Regions from separate parts of the Pseudomonas viridinivis genome, predicted to be linked through region 3. Evidence: predicted binding sites of a transcription regulator. Region 3 holds the regulator's gene; each other region holds the start of a gene.
What was found. The regulator sigma-54, encoded in region 3, starts transcription at its own class of promoters, with help from an activator protein. The targets are predictions, from matches to a motif close to ANTGGCATNNANNTTGCTNT.
Positions count from the first base shown of each region.

Region 1: a site for sigma-54 is predicted at 1,871-1,890, ahead of AABC73_RS18350 (CmpA/NrtA family ABC transporter substrate-binding protein). Genes of this name have one in related genera too.
Region 2: a site for sigma-54 is predicted at 4,929-4,948, ahead of AABC73_RS09395 (circularly permuted type 2 ATP-grasp protein). Genes of this name have one in related genera too.

Region 1 covers NZ_CP151076.1:3,877,720-3,884,839, forward strand. The annotation lists gene AABC73_RS18340 (ribosome modulation factor) at 399-614, shown strand; gene AABC73_RS18345 (quinone-dependent dihydroorotate dehydrogenase) at 724-1,755, opposite strand; gene AABC73_RS18350 (CmpA/NrtA family ABC transporter substrate-binding protein) at 2,062-3,273, shown strand; gene AABC73_RS18355 (ANTAR domain-containing protein) at 3,285-3,860, shown strand; gene AABC73_RS18360 (nitrate/nitrite transporter) at 4,278-5,489, shown strand; gene AABC73_RS18365 (bifunctional protein-serine/threonine kinase/phosphatase) at 5,498-7,120, shown strand, end outside.
Region 2 covers NZ_CP151076.1:2,042,907-2,050,026, reverse strand. The annotation lists gene AABC73_RS09410 (acetyl-CoA C-acetyltransferase) at 1-883, opposite strand, end outside; gene AABC73_RS09405 (transglutaminase family protein) at 1,698-2,516, opposite strand; gene AABC73_RS09400 (alpha-E domain-containing protein) at 2,513-3,472, opposite strand; gene AABC73_RS09395 (circularly permuted type 2 ATP-grasp protein) at 3,485-4,894, opposite strand; gene AABC73_RS09390 (ribonuclease E inhibitor RraB) at 5,372-5,725, opposite strand; gene AABC73_RS09385 (hypothetical protein) at 5,972-6,208, opposite strand; gene AABC73_RS09380 (LTA synthase family protein) at 6,390-7,120, opposite strand, start outside.
Region 3 covers NZ_CP151076.1:5,173,188-5,180,307, reverse strand. The annotation lists gene ptsN (PTS IIA-like nitrogen regulatory protein PtsN) at 1-410, opposite strand, end outside; gene raiA (ribosome-associated translation inhibitor RaiA) at 423-731, opposite strand; gene AABC73_RS24010 (RNA polymerase factor sigma-54) at 865-2,358, opposite strand; gene lptB (LPS export ABC transporter ATP-binding protein) at 2,544-3,269, opposite strand; gene lptA (lipopolysaccharide transport periplasmic protein LptA) at 3,270-3,812, opposite strand; gene lptC (LPS export ABC transporter periplasmic protein LptC) at 3,799-4,371, opposite strand; gene kdsC (3-deoxy-manno-octulosonate-8-phosphatase KdsC) at 4,381-4,905, opposite strand; gene AABC73_RS23985 (KpsF/GutQ family sugar-phosphate isomerase) at 4,920-5,894, opposite strand; gene AABC73_RS23980 (ATP-binding cassette domain-containing protein) at 6,186-6,995, shown strand; gene mlaE (lipid asymmetry maintenance ABC transporter permease subunit MlaE) at 6,995-7,120, shown strand, end outside.

The DNA.
Region 1 (7,120 bases), 1.3 Mb from region 3:
GGGCTCAAATGCACCCATTCAGCATGACAGCTGCCGTAATAAAAAGTCACATCGTGACCCTTCGTCGAAAAGCCTTTGAATGCATTCAGCCATCACCCGCACTTGAGAACCTGTCTCAGCTTGCGCCGAAACCCTCGACATTGCGGGCTTGTAGAAAATATCAAGTTTGAAACACCTGAGGGCTTATGTCTCTGAGGTCACAAATGTTACGTGCTTATGACAAAACGATCATTCACAGCGCCCAATCCATTGGTTAGAACTCATCTCAGGTTGTTACTGCAATGGTAACGACACCAAGCCCGCGACGCCGGCAGCGGGCACCAACGGCAGAAATTTTCTGCCCGACCTCAGCACGAGGTCCCAGGGACATTACAGTCAACAAACGAGGGCAACACCCTATGAGAAGACTTAAGCGTGATCCGTTGGAAAGAGCATTTTTACGCGGATACCAATATGGCGTTCATGGAAAATCCCGTGAGCTTTGCCCTTTTACTCTACCGTCAGTACGCCAAGCGTGGATAAATGGTTGGCGAGAAGGACGCGGCGACAACTGGGACGGTATGACCGGCACTGCGGGAATCCACAGACTCAACGAACTTCACGCGGTCGGGTAATCAGGTAACTTCCGACCAGTCCAGCAAATCTCTGAAAAAATGACCTAACCAGGCGCGTCCCATCCGGGCGCGGGGCGAAAGCCCAGGGGCTCCTCAGGAGCCCCTTTTTTTATGCCTGACGTTTGGGCATTGCCGCGATGGCGTCCACCGATTGGCGAATCAGCGCCGGGCCTTTATAGATAAAGCCGGAGTAGATCTGCACCAGACTGGCACCGGCGGCGATTTTCTCAGCCGCGTGCCTGCCTTCGGTGATGCCGCCCGCAGCGATGATCGGCAGACGCCCGGCCAGTTCGCCAGCGAGGATCTTCACCGTATGCGTGCTCTTCTCGCGTACCGGCGCACCTGACAACCCGCCCGCTTCGTCGCCATGAGGCAAGCCTTCAACGCCCTGGCGGCTGAGTGTGGTGTTGGTGGCGATGACGGCGTCCATGCCGGATTCGATCAGCGCGGCGGCAACCAGCACGGTTTCTTCATCGGTCATGTCCGGAGCGATCTTGATCGCCAACGGCACGCGCTTGCCATGCAACTGGGTCAGCGCCTGCTGACGGATGCTCAAGGCTTCCAGCAGTTGCTTGAGCGAATCGCCGAACTGCAGGCTGCGCAGCCCCGGCGTGTTGGGCGAGCTGACATTGACCGTGACGTAACTGGCGTGGGCATAGACCTTGTCCAGGCAAATCAGATAGTCATCCACGGCGCGCTCGACCGGCGTATCGAAATTCTTGCCGATATTGATGCCCAGGATACCGGTGTATTTCGCCGCCTGAACCCGGCTGATCAGATGATCGACGCCCAGATTGTTGAAGCCCATGCGATTGATGATCGCCTCGGCGTGCGGCAGGCGGAAAATCCGTGGTTTCGGATTGCCCGGCTGCGGACGCGGCGTGACTGTGCCGATCTCGACAAAGCCGAAACCCAGCTGGGCGAAACCGTCGATGGCCGCGCCGTTCTTGTCCAGCCCTGCCGCCAGCCCGACCGGATTGGGAAATTCCAGGCCCATGACAGTCACCGGCAGGCGCGCAGGCGTCTTGCTCAGCAAGCGGTTGAGCCCCAGGCGTCCGCCAGCACCAATCAGGTCCAGCGACAGGTCATGGGAGGCTTCCGGGGAAAGTTTGAACAGTAACTGGCGGGCCAGGTTATACATGGGCGGGCGCGACTCGTCGAAGCTGAATTCAGGGCGGCGATTATAGACGTCTGGGCGCGCGCGCGCGAGGCATGCGATCAGCTTTTAACAGCATGACGTCGCAGCGCTCGCCCGGGCTGGCATATCGCTTGCTTGGAACAGTCATCAGCACGCGTTCCAACGGTGGAGCGCGGCACAGACAATGGCGTCGTTTTCGTCCTTGCTTTATGCAACGGCTTGAACGACGCTTTTTTTATGGAAGATCCCGTCATCGGGCCAGGCACAAACGCTCCCGAGACAGGCTTTTCCGGAAAGGAAGACACGCTTATGAATACCTCCACGAACGACCCGCTCGCCTGGGTGAATGGCAGCGATGCGCCAGAGATGAACAGCCTTGACCTGGGCTTCATGGCGTTGTCCGACAGTGCATCGTTGGTGGTGGCCGCCACTCAGGGGTTCGCCCAGCCTTATGGCCTGACCCTCAATCTCAAACGCCAGGCTTCCTGGGCCAGCCTGCGTGACAAACTGGTCAGCGGCGAACTGCATGCGGCCCACAGTCTTTACGGCCTGATCTATGCCGTGCAACTGGGTATCGGCGGCGGTGCCGCGACGGACATGGCGGTGTTGATGGGCCTGAACCAGAACGGCCAGAGCATCAACCTGTCGCGCCCGCTGCAAGATGCCGGCGTGATCACTCCTGAGGCACTGGACCGGCGCGCGCACCAAAGCGGCCCAAAGCTGACCTTCGCCCAAACCTTCCCCACTGGCAATCATGCGATGTGGTTGTATTACTGGCTGGCCAGCCAAGGCATTCATCCGCTTCACGACGTGACCAGCGTGGTCGTGCCACCGCCGCAAATGGTTGCGCACCTGCAGGCCGGGCGGATCGACGGCTTCTGCGTCGGCGAACCCTGGGGGGCCAGTGCCGTGCAGCAGCAGCTGGGTTTCACCTTCGCCACCAGCCAGGCGATCTGGCCGGACCACCCGGAAAAAGTCCTGGGTTGCACCCGCGAGTTTGTCGAACAGAACCCCAACACCGCGCGCGCGCTGGTCAAGGCGGTTCTGGAGGCCAGCCGTTTCATCGAAGAAAATCAGGAAAACCGCCGCAGCACCGCGCAGCTGCTCAGTGGCAAAGACTACCTGGATGCTCCCGCCAGCTGCATCGAGCCGCGTTTGCTCGGGGAATACAGCGATGGGCTGGGCAACCAATGGCAAGATAACCATGCCCTGCGCTTTCATGGCGGCGGCGAAGTGAACCTGCCTTATCTATCCGATGGCATATGGTTCATGACCCAATTCCGCCGCTGGGGCCTGCTGCGCGAAGACCCGGACTATCTGTCGGTCGCCACCAGCGTTCACCAACTGGAGTTGTATCGCCAGGCGGCGGGTGAAGTGGGCGTTGAAGTCGCCGCTTCGACCATGCGCAGCAGCCAGTTGATCGACGGCAAGGTCTGGGACGGCAGCGATCCGGCGGGCTACGCGCGCAGCTTCAAGCTGCATGCGCTGGCCGATACCGCCCCCGCCGTTGTCAGTCGCTGAGGGCCGCAATCATGCTACGTATCCTGTTGATCAACGACACGCCAAAAAAAGTCGGACGCCTCAAAGCAGCGCTCTCCGAAGCGGGATTTGAAGTCATCGACGAGTCCGGACTGATCATCGACTTGCCCGCGCGGGTTGAAGCGGTACGCCCGGACGTAATCCTCATTGACACCGAATCCCCGGGCCGCGACGTCATGGAGCAGGTGGTGCTGGTCAGTCGTGACCAGCCGCGCCCTATCGTGATGTTCACCGACGAGCACGACCCGGACGTGATGCGCCAGGCGATCAAGTCCGGGGTCAGCGCTTACATCGTCGAAGGCATTCTTGCCCAGCGCCTGCAGCCTATCCTCGATGTCGCCATGGCACGATTTGAGAGCGATCAAGCCTTGCGTGCCCAACTTCAGGCACGCGATCAGCAGTTGGCCGAACGCAAACGCATCGAACTGGCCAAGGGCCTGCTGATGAAAATGAAGGATTGCAAGGAGGAAGAGGCCTACACCCTGATGCGCCGCCAGGCCATGAGCAGGCAGCAGAAACTGATCCAGGTGGCCGAACAGATCATCGCCATGAGCGAGCTGCTGGGGTGATTTCCTGCCTCACCTTATTCCCCATAACTAACTGACTTAGATGGATTTTCTGTAGGAGACAACTGGTTGGCGAGACAATGGCCCTGTGTTGGCAGAGCTATCGCCTCGCTAACAAGTTCGCTCCTACGGAGCGCGCCTGAATGCGCCAGATTGTTGTGTCAGTTAACACCCGATTCTGACGATGGCCCAGCTTTTGCTTAGCTAATCACACAGGTAGCCAACGGCGGTTGCCCCACTTACGACAAAGACGTCGCACACCTCTTTCGCCAACGCGAATCGGGTTGCGGCGTTTTTTGCGTTTTGGCCCCAGTGATTGGGGCCGGTGGAGCCACCGAGGTTATGGATGCTCCACCTGCAGGTCTTCGCCCGCTGCGGTTCACGAACCGACAGACTTCCTTTATGCAGATGAGGTGTTCAATGAATACAAGTTTCTGGAAAGCCGGCCACAAACCGACTCTGTTCGCTGCCTTTCTGTATTTCGACCTGAGCTTCATGGTCTGGTACCTGCTTGGCCCCTTGGCCGTACAGATCGCCGCCGACTTGCACCTGACCACACAGCAACGCGGCCTGATGGTGGCAACGCCGATTCTGGCTGGCGCAGTGCTGCGCTTCGTGATGGGTTTGCTGGCTGATCAACTGTCGCCGAAAACCGCTGGCATCATCGGCCAGGTCATCGTCATTTGCGCCCTGTTCGGTGCCTGGAAACTGGGCATTCACAGTTATGAACAGGCGCTGATTCTAGGTCTGTTCCTCGGTATGGCGGGCGCTTCGTTCGCTGTCGCCCTGCCGCTGGCCTCGCAATGGTACCCGGCCGAGCATCAGGGCAAGGCCATGGGCATCGCCGGTGCGGGCAATTCCGGTACGGTTCTGGCCGCGTTGATTGCACCCGTGCTGGCCATGGCATTCGGCTGGAGTAACGTGTTCGGTTTTGCCGTCATCCCATTGGTGTTGACGCTGATTGCCTTTTGCCTGATGGCACGCAATGCACCAGAACGCTCCAAACCCAAGTCCATGGCGGACTATCTCAAGGCATTGGGTGATCGTGACAGCTGGTGGTTCATGTTCTTCTACAGCGTCACCTTCGGCGGTTTCATCGGTCTGGCCAGCGCCCTGCCCGGCTATTTCAACGATCAATACGGCCTGAGCCCGGTCACCGCCGGTTACTACACCGCAGCCTGCGTCTTCGGTGGCAGTCTGATGCGTCCATTGGGTGGCGCGCTTGCTGATCGGTTCGGCGGGATTCGCACCTTGTCCGGCATGTACGCCGTAGCCGCCATCTGCATCGCTGCCGTAGGCTTCAACCTGCCCAGCTCGTGGGCGGCACTGGCGCTGTTTGTCGCAGCCATGCTCGGTCTGGGCGCGGGTAACGGCGCAGTATTCCAGCTGGTCCCACAGCGTTTCCGCAAGGAAATCGGCGTCATGACCGGCCTGATAGGCATGGCCGGCGGCATTGGTGGCTTCCTGCTGGCAGCCGGTCTGGGTGCAATCAAGCAAAACACCGGCGACTACCAGCTCGGCCTGTGGTTGTTCGCCCTCCTTGGCGTCCTGGCCTGGTTCGGCCTGCTCAACGTCAAGCGCCGCTGGAGAACCACTTGGGGTTCGGCAGCAGTTACCGCCGCCCGCGTCTGAGGTAGGCAATGAGCCTGCAACTGAGTTTCGCCCAGTGCAGCGCCAGCGGTCCGCGACCGGAAAACCAGGACGCCCTGCGCCTGGTGACGCCGGTCCCGGCGCTCGCCGCCAGCAAGGGTTATCTGTTCGCGGTTGCCGATGGTGTCAGCCAGTGCGTCGATGGCGCACTGGCGGCGCAATCCACCTTGCAGGCCCTGGCGCTGGACTATTACTCCACGCCGGAAACCTGGGGCATCGCCCAGTCGCTGGATCGCCTGCTGCTGGCGCAGAATCGCTGGTTGTTGGCCAATGGCTTACTGACCACGCTGAGCGCACTGGTGCTGCGCGGCCGGCGATTCACCCTGGCCCATGTCGGCGATTGTCGGGCCTATCGCTGGCACCGAGGTGAATTGCAGCGCATCAGCGACGACCACGTCTGGGAACAACCAGACATGCAGCATGTGCTCAAGCGCGCACTCGGGCTGGATCAGTACGTGGTCATGGATTACCTGGACGGCGAACTGCGCGAAGGTGAGCGGTTGCTGCTGGTCAGTGACGGAGTCTGGGCTACGCTGGGGGATGCCAGCATCCGCTCGATTCTCACCGAACAGGACGATCTCGACACCGCGGTGCAGACCCTGGTCAATGCCGCGCATCTGGCAGGCAGTCAGGATAATGCCAGCGCCCTGCTGATCCACATCGATAAGCTGGGCCAGGACGATCTCGGCGATACGCTGGTCCAGCTTCAGCAATGGCCGTTGCCGCCAGCGCTGAAAGCCGGTCAGCGCTTCGAGGGTTTCGAAGTGGTCAGCCTGCTGGCGGAATCGCGGCAGTCATTGCTTTATCGGGTCTGCGACCCGCTCGGCCAGCGGTGGCTCCTGAAAACCCTGCCAGCCAATCGGCATGACGAAACCAACGCAGGGCAAAGCCTGTTGCTGGAAGAGTGGTTTCTGCGTCGGGTAGCCGGGCGTTACTTTCCCGAACTGCATCCTGCCCCGGATCGTCAGCATCTGTACTACCTGATGCGCGAACACGGTGGCCGCACGCTGGCCGAGCTGTTTGCGCTCAGCGGTCCTGTTTCCGTTGCGCATTGGCAGGATCTGGCGACACGCCTGCTGCGCGCCGTGGGTTTGCTGCATCGGCGCAATATCATTCATCGCGACATCAAGCCGGAAAACCTGCTGCTTGATGACGACGGCGAATTGCGCCTGCTGGATTTCGGGCTGGCGTATTGCCCCGGTCTGTCGGCACCGGCTGACGAACTGCCCGGCACCCCGAGTTTTATTGCGCCAGAGGCTTTCAATGGTGCAGAACCCGGCCCTCAGCAGGACTTGTACGCCGTCGGCGTCACGCTCTATTACCTCCTGACCGGCCATTATCCGTACGGCGAAATAGAGGCGTTTCAACATCGGCGGTTCGGCACCCCGGTTCCCGCCAGCCGCTATCGGCCGGATGTACCGGACTGGCTGGATCACAGCCTGCAACAGGCACTGCACGCCGAGCCGGATTCACGCTATGAAACGGCGGAACAGTGGCTGCTGCAACTGGAACAGGCCGAACACCGGCCGGTGGTCCAGCATCGGCCACTGCTGGAACGCGAGCCGCTCAAGGTATGGCGCAGCCTGGCGCTGGTGTCGTTGCTGGTGAACCTG
Region 2 (7,120 bases), 3.1 Mb from region 3:
TCGGATCGGTGCCGGTGACCGCCGTCGCCACGATCCGCCCTCGCGCCTGCAGCCCCAACGCCTTGCCCTTGGCCGCCGAGCCGATGAGCATCGCCGCCGCGCCGTCGACGATCCCGGAACTGTTGCCTGGCGTATGCACGTGGTTGATGCGTTCTACGTGGCTGTAGACCCGCAGAGCGGTGGCATCGAAACCCATCCGGCCGATCATTTCAAAGCTGGGCTTGAGATTGCCCAAACCTTCCAGCGTCGAGTCGGCGCGAATGAATTCATCGTGATCCAGCAACACCGTGCCGTTCTGGTCCCGCACCGGCACCAGCGACCTGGCGAACGCCCCGGCCTGTCGTGCCCGAGCGGCTTTTTGCTGCGAATGCAGTGCGTAGGCGTCCACATCCTGGCGGGTGAAACCTTCCAGCGTGGCGATCAGATCGGCGCCAATGCCTTGGGGCGTGAAGTGACACTGCAGGTTGGTCTGCGGGTCCAGCACCCAGGCGCCGCCGTCACTGCCCATGGGGACCCGCGACATGGATTCCACGCCACCGACCACTACCAGTTCCTCAAAACCGGAGCGAATCTTCATCGCCCCGAGGTTCACCGCTTCAAGACCCGACGCGCAAAACCGATTGATCTGCACCCCGGCCACGCTCACATCCCAATCGGCGACCAGCGCTGCCGTCTTGGCAATATCCGCACCCTGCTCTCCCACAGGCGTGACACAGCCGAGCACGATGTCATCGACCTGAGCGGTATCCAGATGATTGCGCAGCTGCAATGCCGCCAGCAGCCCGGCGATCAGGTTCACGGGCTTGACACTGTATAGCGCTCCATCGGATTTGCCCTTGCCGCGCGGGGTGCGTACCGCGTCGAAAATCAGCGCTTCTGTCATGTGTCTTCAGAGCCTTCATTATTGTTGGAATAAATACCGTGCTGACACCTTAGCTTCACTCCAGCGGTATTCAATAATCAAAACCACTGAATCGTTTTGCGCAGATGTAGGAATTATCCGAGCCAGACGAACGGTCGCGCCGAAAGCGAATCGTCTTGGGAAGTCCGAAAGCGTCTAGCCGGGTAGCGTCCGCTGGATTTACGAAACGCATAGACGTTTTTAAGATGAGATTTACAGCCCGTTATACGTAATAGTTCTAAATGTCACAGCACCTGGACTCTAAGGTTAAGTCTGTAGCAATGGGCGCCACGACAATCAAGACCAGCGCCTCGGTTGACGGCAAACTTGCCGCACCAGTTGCTCAACGCAATCACCTTTGCCAGCTGCCCGAACATTCATTGACGAATTCGGTGAGCTTTTGTAGCTCTGGAATAACAAAAAAGGCAGACAGCCATGTTCAAGCATTCAAAATTCCGTCAGGCCGGACTTATCGTCTTTGCCACTACACTGCTACTCATCCTGCCGAATATGACCCGTCTATTCGGTTGATGGTCGCGCATCGCATCGGAATCCGCGCCTGTAAGTGCGTTTTCGAACCGAGCACATCTGTGCCAGCCTCTCTATTCGAATGAATGGGGATGGTGTATGCGCAAAGGATTAATGTTGGCGAAGCCCGCGATAAGTTCTGCGCAGAGATCTGCTTGGCCGTGCCGTGTGGATAGGGGCTTTTGCAGGAATGAAATAACCCTGGGACATCGGATGATTTCAAGCCGCTCCAACGGTGATCAATGACCATCCGTTGGAGTAAGTGGCTTTACTGATGCTGCGCCTGCATCATGATTTTTGGTGCGTCGACCATCGGCGACACCAGAACCTTGGCGTGCATCTGCTCGCTGCCGCCACCGCGGCGCATGCCGCGCACCGGGCAGGCATCCAGGTAATCCAGCCCCACCGCCAGTTTCAGGTGGCGTTCCGGAATAGCCAATTCGTTGGTCACATCAAAGCTGTACCAGGCGTCATCAATCCACGCCTCGGCCCAAGCGTGACTAGCCAGGTGTTCGCTGTCTTCGCTGTACAGATAACCCGAGGCATAACGCGCCGGAATCCCCAGGCTGCGCGCGCAGGCCAGAAAGGCGTGCGTGTGGTCCTGACAGACACCGGCGCGACCGGCAAACGCCTGGACCGCGCTGGTATCGACTTCGGTCGAGCCCGGCGTGTAAGTGATGTGCTGGTTCAGCGCGTGCATCAAATCGATCAACGCACTGCGATCCTTACGTTTGCGACATTGTTTGGCAGCAAAGGCGCGGATCGCTTCATCGGGCTCGGTCAACCGCGTGAAACGCAGGAACGGCAGCGGTGACTGACTTTCGTGTTCGGCTTCACGCTTCTCGTCGATTTCAACCTGACCACGGGCACCGATGATGATCGCTTCATGGGGCTCGTCCATGGTCAGCACGTGCAGGATATTGCCGAACGGATCAACTTGCGCACGCACCGGGCGCGGCAGGGTCAGTTGCCAGCTGAGCACTTGCTGGCGCTCGCTGTCGTGTGGCGTCAGACGGAGATACTGAATACTGGCGCGGACCTGATCCTCGTAGTGATAGGTGGTCTCGTGGCTAACTGAAAGTCTCATGCAGCCTCCAGATAAGAAGTGTGTATGGCGTTACCCAATTGGGCTACCAAAGGAATGAATTCGTTCAACCACTCGTGCAGGCCTTCCTCCAGGATTTCGTCGATCCCGGTATAGCGCAGGCGTGCGTCAAGTTCCGCCGCCAGTCGCTGGGCGGGACGCCCGTTGGCCCCCGGCAGGCTGGCAAGGATCAGGTCGAGTTCTTCCAGACAGGCGCTCAGCGAACGCGGGATGTCCGGGCGCAGCAACAGCAATTCGGCGACTTGCCGCGCGCCGGGTGCATCGCGGTACAGCTCGGTGTAAGCCTCGAACGACGACAGCGCACGCAATAACGCGCTCCACTGGTAGTAACCATGAGCAGAGCTGTCGGAAACCTGATGGGTATCGCGACCACGCAGTTCGAGCATTTCGTAGCGCGCATCCAGCAGGCGCAAGGTGTTGTCGGCGCGTTCGATGAAGGTGCCCAGACGAATGAAACGGAAGGCATCGTGACGCATGATGGTCCCGTAAGTGGCACCGCGAAACAGGTGCGAGCGTTCCTTGACCCATTCGCAGAACCGGCTCATGCCATAACGGCTCAAGCCTTGTTCAGCGATGCCGCGAATTTCCAGCCAGGTAGCGTTGATGTTTTCCCACATGTCGGCGGTAATTCGCCCACGAACCGCATGGGCGCTCGCCCGCGCGGCACCCAGACAGCTGTAGATGCTGGCCGGGTTACTCGCATCCAGGGCGAAAAAATGCAGCAAGCGCTCGGCGTGCAGCTCCCCATGGCGCTCAAGATAATGGTCCAGCGTGCCGGTAATCAGCAGCGGCATGGCCAGTTCATCCAGGCCGTCACCGCGCCCGTCCTGCGGCATCAGTGACAGCGAGTAGCTGACGTCGAGCATTCGCGCGAGATTCTCCGCTCGCTCCAGATAACGCGACATCCAATATAAATCCGAGGCAGTTCTACTTAGCATTGGCAGGCATCCTTAATCCTCAACCACCCAGGTGTCTTTGGTTCCGCCACCTTGCGACGAGTTCACCACGAGCGAACCTTCACGCAGCGCGACTCGGGTCAGCCCGCCGGGTACGACGCGGGTTTCACGGCCGGACAGGACAAATGGGCGCAAGTCGATGTGTCGCGGGGCAATACCGTTCTCGACAAAGGTCGGGCAGGTCGACAGGCAGAGCGTGGGCTGGGCGATGTAAGCGTGGGGCTTGGCTTTGATTCTGGCCCGGAACGACTCGATTTCCGCTGCGGTCGATGCAGGCCCCACCAACATGCCGTAGCCACCGGAACCCTGGGTTTCCTTCACGACCAGATCGCCAAGATTGGCCAGCACGTGGGACAGCTCTTCCGGTTTGCGGCACTGGAAAGTCGGCACGTTCTTGAGGATTGGCTCTTCGTCCAGATAGAAACGAATCATGTCGGTCACATACGGATAGACCGACTTGTCATCCGCCACACCGGTGCCGATGGCGTTGGCCAGCACGACATTACCCGAGCGATAGGCCGACAGCAGGCCAGGCACGCCGAGCATCGAATCCGGATTGAACGCCAGAGGATCAAGGAACGCGTCGTCCAGGCGACGGTAGATCACGTCGACAGCCTTGGGACCATCAGTGGTGCGCATGAACACACGATCATCGCGCACAAACAGGTCAGCACCCTCGACCAGTTCCACACCCATCTCACGCGCCAGAAAGGCGTGTTCGAAAAAGGCGCTGTTGAAGCGACCGGGGGTCAGCACCACGACACTCGGGTTGTCGATAGGGCTGGAGCTTTTCAGGGTATCGAGCAGCAGGTTCGGATAATGATCGATCGGGGCAATGCGCTGCGCGGCGAACAGCTCCGGGAACAGACGCATCATCATCTTGCGGTCTTCGAGCATGTAGCTCACCCCGCTCGGGGTCCGCAAGTTGTCTTCCAGCACGTAATACGTGCCGTCGCCGTCGCGCACCAGATCGACACCGGAGATATGCGAATAAAGATCGCGGTGCAGATTCAGGCCTTGCATCGCTATCTGGTATTGCTCGTTGGCCAATACCTGCTCGGCGGGAATAATCCCGGCCTTGATGATGCGTTGCTCGTGATAAAGGTCAGCGAGAAACATATTCAACGCTTTCACGCGCTGAATGCAGCCTCGTTCTACCACCCGCCATTCACTGGCAGGAATGCTGCGCGGAATCGTATCGAAAGGGATGAGGCGCTCTGTCCCCTGCTCGTCACCGTACAGCGTGAACGTGATCCCGGCGCGATGAAACAATAGATCGGCTTCACGTCGACGCTGAGCCAGTAACTCAGGCGGCGTTTCACCCAACCAGCGGGCAAATTCCCGGTAATGCGGGCGGACCAGGCCACCGGCATCGTACATCTCATCATAAAAGGTGCGGATCATGCCGTACTCCTTGTCACCACGGACACCAAGGGCCTTCGCAAGGCCCGTGCCATCGGCATAAACGCTTAAATATCAATCGGTTAAATAAAAACACAAGGATCACCGCACCATTCCTGTGCAATATCCTTCCTAACCAATTCTCCTACGCCTCATTCGGAAGCGTCCTTCAACTGCAAACGCTATGACCAGCATAGCCAGAGTTGATTTCACGAGTGGATATTGTTTCCCGATAATCCCCTGCATTCGGGCAATCACTCATTCGGATGCCCTGTTTCAAGTCGTTGTCGAAAAACACCGCAGCGCCTGCAACAACCGAATTTTCCGAACTTCCCTTTGAGCCACTCTCTTGAGTGGCTTTTTTTTGCCTGCCCTTTTTTGGTCAGCGGCGCGGCGTATATTCATAAACAGTTTTAGAGTCCACAAACCAAAACCGGCCGATTCCAGGAATGCCCCTGAATCGACCGGTCGTTCAGCGCATCAATGACATCTCATGCGCTGGGAGCCTCTGATCTCCTGCGTAACGCCCCAGCCCTCGACTTCACCGTCGAGCGCTTCGATTGCTGTCTGGAAGTCCTGCTCGAAATCACCGATGCCGTCATAGGTCGCATACATGACCTTGCTTAACTGCAAATGCCACGCGCCGTCATCTCCGACGTTGATCTGGGTATTAAGGGATTCGCCACGAAATCGTCCCGCAGCCTGCCGTGCCCGCTCCTCATCCGGAAAAATGGCATAAAACTCGATGGGGTGAATACGCGCGAAATCGAAACCGCCCTCTTTCATGCGGCGCAGTACGTTACTGCTGATGTCCTCTTGATAGGCTGTGCTCATGAAACGTCCTCCTATGCAACGATAGATAGAGTTTCAACGCTCCCATACGACGCTCCGATCGGAGGCCGTCACACGGCAGATACTCTGCCGGGCGGGAATCAAGCATGTAGCTGACAAGGCCACGCCTGCTGGGCGGGCGAGGCATCGACATGACGAGGCTGGAGAAACGCTTCACCGGCCTCATTTGCAGAGTAACCCCATCGTTGGCGTTATGCCAATTGGGGGAGAGGGATTTTTTTCAGGTGCTCAGGAGGCTTCAGTGATGGAGATGATCTGCACCGCATTCTGGTCTTTCAAGGATTTCACGGTGGGCTCGGCCGTGCGACCTTCGAGGTCATTGAGGTCAAGCTCATCGGCCACAGGAAACAAAATCGGCCGTAGCCGACGAGCGACTTCCTCTTCGCTGGGACGCTGCTCGGCATCAAGATCCAGGCTTTGTTGCACACCATCTTTATCCAGATACGAAATGGTCCACTGTTTCATCGATGTCTCCTCAGCAGCCGAAAACGCGGCTTACGTGATCTTGACCTTTTTTGGCGGTCATTCGTTCAAACGAGTTAAGCGGATTAACCCGCAGAAACATAGAGCTGGCTGCGGATACAGGCTGGAGCCGAAAATGCAAAAAGCCCCTGGACAAGGGGCTTTTTGCGTTGCAGTGCAGCGATCAGTTCTTGTTCTTGCTCGCCTCTACACCGGCTGTGTTATCCAGCAGGCTCTTGGTCGCGGTTTGCAGGAAGCTGTCGAGTTTGTTGCGCAGTTCCTGAGTATCCGGCGCATCCGGGATCACCTCGGCATGAGGTGTGCGGCCCAATGTGTACGACAAGACTTTCGGTTCCATTTCCTTGGGTTCGATCAGGATCCGGTCGCCGGTTACCAGCGCGACGGTCTGCTCGCTGCCCGAAGGCTTGATCACGCCAAAACCCTTGTCGCCTTCCGGCAGGTTCAGCAAGTCGCGACCCCAGCACTGGTTGCGGCTTTCCCCGCCCAGGCGGCCCATGATGGTCGGCACGATGTCGATCTGGGTACCGACGATGCTGCTGCGCTGGCCAAACTTCTGTTGCACGCCCGGACCAATCATCAGCATTGGCACGTTGAAACGGCCCAGGTCCATCTCAGTGATTTGCTGGTTATTGCCGAAACCGTGGTCGCCGACGACGATGAACAGCGTGTCCTTGTAGTACGGCTCTTTCTTGGCCTTCTCGAAGAACTGCCCAAGCGCCCAGTCGGAGTAGCGCATGGCAGTCATGTGCTCGTTCAGCGACCCCTGATCCGTCACTCGCTCAACTGGCAGGTTGGCTGGCAACGCGTAAGGCGTGTGGTTCGACAGGGTTTGCAGCAAGGCATAGAACGGCTTGCCTTTTTCGCCACGGGCTTTCAATTCCTGAGCGCCGCGAT
Region 3 (7,120 bases):
GCGCTGCGCAGGCGGTCACGCACTTCTTTGCGATCAAGCATGCTGGCGATTTGGCGCAACAGCTCCAGGTGTGCATCGGTGGCAGCTTCCGGGACCAGCAGGACAAACAGCAGGTCCACAGGCGCACCATCAATGGCATCGAAATCAACAGGTGCGTCCAGGTGCAGCAACGCACTGATGGGCGAGTGACAACCCTTCAGGCGACAATGCGGGATGGCGATGCCATTGCCAAAGCCGGTAGAACCGAGTTTTTCTCGGGCAACAAGGCTTTCGAACACGGTTTGCGAATCCAGATCAGGCACTTCTCTGCCGATCAGATTGGCAATCTGTTCAAGTACGCGTTTCTTACTGCCGCCCGGCACGTTCACGAGTGAACGGCCAGGGGTCAGGATGTTTTCGAGTCGGATCATGGGTTGGGAGTGTTAGCGAGCTGTCGCACCTTTAAGGATGTTCTGCTGCTTTTCCTTATGCTTTAGCAATTGTCGGTCCAGCTTGTCAGTGAGCAGATCGATCGCCGCATACATGTCGTCATGTTCTGCGTTAGCTACGACCTCCCCACCGTGGATATGCAGCGTGGCTTCGATCTTCTGTTTCAGTTTCTCGACCGCCATCGTTACCTGCACATTGGTAATCTTGTCAAAATGCCCCTCGAGCTTCTTGAGTTTCAGCTCGATGTATTCGCGCAGGGGCTTGGTCACTTCTAATTGGTGTCCACTGATGTTGACTTGCATACAGCTTCTCCTTCGTTGCCAGTGCATAAAGAGGCAGGTTGAAATACCTGCCACTGGAACGCTATGGCTTCAGGCGGGGCTGCATAAAAACGGGTGCGGGCTTGGCTCGCTACGTTTTACACGGCCTCGATCGTCATATCAGTCGCTTGCGCTCGCTCGATGGCGCGATCCCAAGTGATTCGCGGTATTTAGCAACTGTGCGGCGAGCTACCTGAATGCCTTGTGCCTCCAGTAAACCAGCGATCTTGCTGTCACTCAACGGCTTTTTCTGATTTTCCGCTGCAACCAGTTTTTTGATGATCGCGCGAATCGCTGTGGACGAACACTCACCGCCCTCGGAGGTGCTTACGTGGCTCGAAAAGAAATATTTCAGTTCGTAGATACCACGTGGCGTATGCATGAATTTTTGCGTGGTCACGCGGGAAATCGTCGATTCGTGCATGCCGACCGCTTCAGCGATGTCATGCAGGACCAGCGGCTTCATCGCTTCGTCGCCGTATTCGAGGAAGCCGCGCTGATGCTCGACGATCTGCGTGGCGACCTTCATGAGTGTTTCGTTGCGGCTCTGCAGGCTCTTGATGAACCAGCGGGCCTCCTGCAACTGATTGCGCATGAAGGTGTTGTCGGCGCTGGTATCGGCGCGGCGTACGAACCCGGCGTATTGCGGGTTCACGCGCAGGCGAGGGACCGACTCTTGATTAAGTTCAACCAGCCAGCGCTCGTTATCCTTGCGCACAATGACGTCGGGGACGACATATTCGGCTTCGGCGGATTCGATTTGCGAGCCCGGCCGTGGGTTGAGGCTCTGCACCAGTTCGATGACCTGGCGCAGCTCGTCTTCCTTGAGTTTCATGCGACGCATCAGCTGGCCATAGTCGCGACTGCCCAGCAGGTCGATGAAGTCGCTGACCAGACGCTGGGCTTCGGCGAGCCAGCGGGTCTTGGCAGGCAGTTGGCGCAGTTGCAGCATCAGGCATTCGCTGAGATTGCGCGCGCCGATACCGGCGGGTTCAAACTGCTGGATGCGGTGCAGAACGGCTTCGATCTCATCAAGCTCGATATCGAGTTCGGGATCGAAGGCGTCGAGAATTTCTTCGAGTGTTTCGTCCAGATAACCCTGATTGTTGATGCAGTCGATCAGCGTCACGGCAATCAGGCGATCAGTGTCGGACATCGGCGCCAGGTTCAACTGCCAGAGCAGGTGGCTCTGCAGGCTTTCACCGACGGATGTGCGGGTGGTGAAGTCCCATTCGTCGTCGTCATTGCTGGGCAGGCTGCTGGCGCTGGTCTGATAAACGTCCTCCCAGGCCGTGTCGACCGGCAGTTCGTTGGGAATGCGCTCGTTCCATTCGCCTTCTTCCAGGTTGTCGACCGTCGGGGCGGGTTCCTGATATGTCGGCTCCTGAACATCAGGATTTGGCTTTTGCTCGATACTGTCAGCCAGTGGATCGGCGTTGTCGAAATCGTCGCCTTCTTCCTGGCGTTCCAGCATGGGGTTGGATTCCAGCGCCTCTTGAATCTCCTGTTGGAGATCCAGAGTCGACAGCTGGAGTAAGCGGATGGCCTGTTGCAGCTGCGGTGTCATCGTCAGCTGCTGGCCCATTCTCAAGACTAGCGATGGTTTCATGGCTGGGGCTAACACCTTATTCGCCGGCGCACGTGCGCCATCCACTATCAGGGCGCCGGGGCGCCTACATAAGCAAATTATATGCCTGAAACCGAAGTGTTTGCCTAGAGTGTGATGGCAATTAATGCATCATCATTGAAAGCACTCGGGCATTGCTCGCTTGGGGAAGCGGGACACCGCAGCAATTACAGGCGGAACTCGTGACCGAGGTAAACCTCTTTCACCAGCTGGTTAGCCAGAATGGTTTCCGAATCGCCTTCGGCGATCAGTTGCCCATCGTTGACGATGTAAGCGGTTTCGCAGATATCCAGGGTTTCGCGGACGTTGTGATCGGTGATCAGAACGCCGATACCCTTGGCTTTCAGGTGATGAATGATCTGCTTGATATCCCCTACCGAAATCGGGTCCACGCCGGCGAAGGGTTCGTCGAGCAGGATGAATTTCGGCGAAGTGGCCAGCGCGCGGGCGATTTCCACCCGGCGACGTTCACCACCGGACAGGCTCATGCCCAGGTTGTCGCGGATATGGCTGATGTGGAATTCCTGCAACAGGCTTTCCAGTTCTTTGCGGCGCGCGGTGCCGTCCAGCTCCTTGCGGGTTTCAAGGATCGCCATGATGTTGTCGGCTACCGAAAGCTTGCGAAAGATCGATGCTTCCTGGGGAAGATAACCGATACCTGCGCGCGCGCGGCCGTGCATCGGCTGGTGGCTGACGTCCAGGTCGTCGATCAGGACGCGGCCCTGATCGGCCTGAACCAGGCCAACGATCATGTAGAAGCAGGTTGTCTTGCCGGCACCGTTAGGCCCGAGCAGGCCAACTATTTGCCCACTGTCGATCGACAGGCTCACATCGCGTACGACCTGACGGCCCTTGTAGCTTTTAGCCAAATGCTGGGCTTTCAGCGTCGCCATTTACTGGGCCTTCTGCTGGTCGGTTTTCTTTTTCGGCTGGATAACCATGTCGATACGCGGACGAGGTGCGGTGACCTTGTTGCCATTGGCACGGCCGGCGCTGACGATCTGCTTCACGGTGTCGTAGACGATTTTCTCGCCTTCGGACGTGTTGCCGTCATTGATGACCTTGGCCTTGTCGATCAATACGATGCGATCCTGCGCCGCGTAGTATTGAATGGTGATCGCGTAGGCCTGAACGATTGGCTTGTCCACCGAGGGCTTCTGCTCGTAATAAGCCAGGTTGCCAACGGAGGTGAACACGTCGACTTCGCCCTGAGCGTTACGGGTAATGGTCACGGTGTTGCCGGTGATCTTCATCGAGCCCTGCGTGATGATGACGTTGCCCTTGTAGGTGGCCACGCCTTTTTTGTCATCAAGCTGCGCATCGTCAGACTGAATGTGGATCGGTTGATCGCGGTCAGTCTGCAGGGACCAGGCGCTCGCGCTTCCCAGTGCTGCGCCCAGGCCGAGCAATAAAGGAAGGGTTTTAACGAGCCTCATACTGTCCTCTTACGTTGGACAGCAGGTCCATCCTGCCGTCGTTCAAATACGCTTTCATTCCCTTGGCCGTGGTCACACCGCCCGCGCCGTCGATTCTAACGGCTTGCTCGGTCTGCGCATATTGCTTCTGTGGGAATACGGTCATTCGACTACTGGTGATAATGGTCGTACGGTTTTTATCGTCGGTTCGTGCTACGCGAACCGAATCGATCAATTCGACCTGAGTGCCGCCAGGGGATACTTCACCTTGCTTGCTCTGGATGTGCCACGGATAAAGCGTGCCGCGATACATTTGCAGGTCCGGCGTGGTCAGCAACGTGACATCGGTGGCCTTCAGGTGCTCGACCTTGTCTGCCGTCATCTCGTACTGCAGCTTGCCATCCGGCAGGTACTGAACGCTGTGGGCGTTGATCGCGTAGAAATCGATGGCGCTTTCGTCCACCGCCGTCACGGGCTGATCCATGAAGCTTTCAGGGCTGATATTCCAATAACCGGCAGCGGCGAGCAGTACTGCCAGCACACCGAAGATCAGAAACGAACGAATTTTTTTACTGAACATAAATGGCTTCTATAAGTAGGCGGCGTGGGCTGCTTCAAGGTTGCCCTGGGCGCTGAGAATCAGTTCGCAGAACTCGCGAGCCGCGCCTTCGCCGCCACGTGCCTTGGTAACGCCATGGGCATGTTGCTGTACGAAACCGTTGGCATTGGCAACTGCCATGCCCAGTCCGACACGACGGATGACCGGCAAGTCTGGCAGATCATCCCCCAGATAAGCGACCTGTTCGTAACTCAGATTGAGCTGGCCGAGCAATTCATCCAGCACAACCAGCTTGTCTTCACGACCCTGATACAGGTGCGCGATGCCCAGATTGCTGGCTCGACGCTCTACAATCGGGGTCTTGCGGCCGCTGATGATAGCAGTGGTGACGCCGGAGGCGATGAGCATCTTGATGCCCTGGCCGTCCAGCGTATTGAAAGTCTTGAATTCGCTGCCGTCTTCCAGGAAGTAAAGGCGGCCGTCAGTCAGCACGCCATCGACGTCGAAAATCGCCAGCTTGATGTTCTTGCCGCGTTGCAGCAAATCAGTGGTCATGGTCACGTCTCCCATTACATGACGCCCGCGCGCAGAAGATCCTGCAAGTTGAACGCGCCGACGGGGTGGTCATTTTCGTCGACGACGATCAACGCACCAATCTTGTGGTCTTCCATGATTTTCAAGGCTTCGGCCGCCAGCATCTCGGGGCGCGCAGTCTTGCCATGGAGCGTCATGACTTCATCAATGGTCGTCAGGCGGATGTCGATAGGGCGATCCAGCGTGCGGCGCAAATCGCCATCGGTGAATATCCCCGCCAGTCGTCCATCGGCTTCCAGAATCGCGGTCATGCCCAGGCCCTTGCGGGTCATTTCCATCAATGAGTCACGCAGCAGTGCGCCACGCTGTACCTTGGGCAATTCGTCGCCGGTGTGCATGACATGCTCGACCTTGAGCAGCAGCCGTCGGCCCAGCGCGCCGCCCGGATGGGAGAAGGCAAAATCCTCGGCAGTGAAGCCGCGTGCTTCCAGCAAGGCGACGGCCAGCGCGTCACCCATCACCAATGCCGCCGTCGTCGATGAGGTCGGGGCCAGGTTCAGCGGGCAGGCTTCGTGTTCAACGCGGGCGTTCAGGTTGATGTCGGCGGCCTTGGCCAGCGTCGATGCCGGATTGCCCGTCAGGCTGATCATCTTGATGCCAAGACGCTTGATCAGCGGCAGCAAGGTAACGATTTCGGCGGTGGTGCCGGAATTGGACAGCGCCAGGATGATGTCATCGGCGGTGATCATGCCCATGTCGCCATGGCTGGCTTCAGCCGGATGCACAAAGAACGAGGTGGTGCCGGTACTGGCCAGGGTGGCGGCGATTTTCTTGCCGATGTGCCCGGACTTGCCCATGCCGACCACGACAACCCGCCCTTTACTGGCAAGAATCATCTCGCAAGCGCGAACGAAATCTGCATCAATATGACTGAGCAAGCCTTCTACGGCTTCTAGTTCGAGGCGAATGGTGCGTTGTGCTGACTGGATCAGGTCGCTGGACTGGCTCATGGGGAAAATCGTTCGGCCTTCTAAAAGGCAGCGATTATAACGGTAATGCGTGATTCCCTCACGCTTGATCGTCACACTTTGTTGTCAAACCCGTGAACACATCCGCAACTGCCTACAACTTTGTAGGAAACGGCGCAAATTATTTGTAGTGATATTGATTCCTCCGGTTCTCGCTTGGGCAGCGTGATAGTGCAGTGGTATAGTTCGCGGCCTGTTCGGCCCACCTAGACAGCATGCCTCCCGCCAAGGGATCAGGCAGCTGAGAGTGAGTCTGTAGCGCAAGGAGCTTTGATGAGTGCCGATAACGCCTACGCGATCGAGCTGAAGGGCGTTTCCTTCAAGCGCGGTACGCGCAGCATCTTCGAAAATGTCGATATTAGTATTCCCCGTGGCAAAGTCACCGGCATCATGGGGCCTTCGGGCAGTGGCAAGACAACCCTGCTGCGCCTGATGGGCGCACAACTGCGCCCGTCTGCCGGCGAAATCTGGGTCAACGGCCAGAACCTGCCCAAGCTGTCACGCAGCGATCTGTTTGATGCACGCAAGCACATGGGCGTGCTGTTTCAAAGCGGCGCCTTGTTCACCGACCTCGACGTGTTCGAAAACGTGGCATTTCCCTTGCGTGTTCATACCGAACTGCCGGAAGAAATGATTCGTGACATTGTTTTGCTTAAATTGCAGGCAGTGGGGCTGCGCGGTGCAATCGAATTGATGCCGGACGAGCTTTCCGGTGGCATGAAGCGGCGTGTAGCGCTCGCGCGGGCAATCGCGCTGGATCCGCAGATCCTCATGTACGACGAGCCTTTCGTGGGCCAGGACCCGATTGCGATGGGCGTCCTGGTGCGGCTGATCAAGCTGCTCAACGATGCGCTGGGGATCACCAGCGTTGTCGTTTCCCATGATCTGGCTGAGACCGCCAGCATTGCCGATTACCTTTATGTGGTGGGCGATGGCCAGGTGCTGGGGCAGGGGACTCCGCAAGAGCTGATGGGCTCGGACAACCCTCGTATCCGACAATTCATGACCGGCGATCCAGACGGCCCCGTGCCGTTTCATTATCCGGCGCCGGATTATCGCGAAGATCTTTTGGGGAAGCGCTGATGCGCAGCAAGTCTTTACTAGAGCGGATACGCCTGCTTGGGCGCGCCGCTATCGATATCGTCACTGTATTGGGACGATCAGGGATTTTTCTGGTCCATGCCTTGTTCGGCCGTGGCGGGATCGGT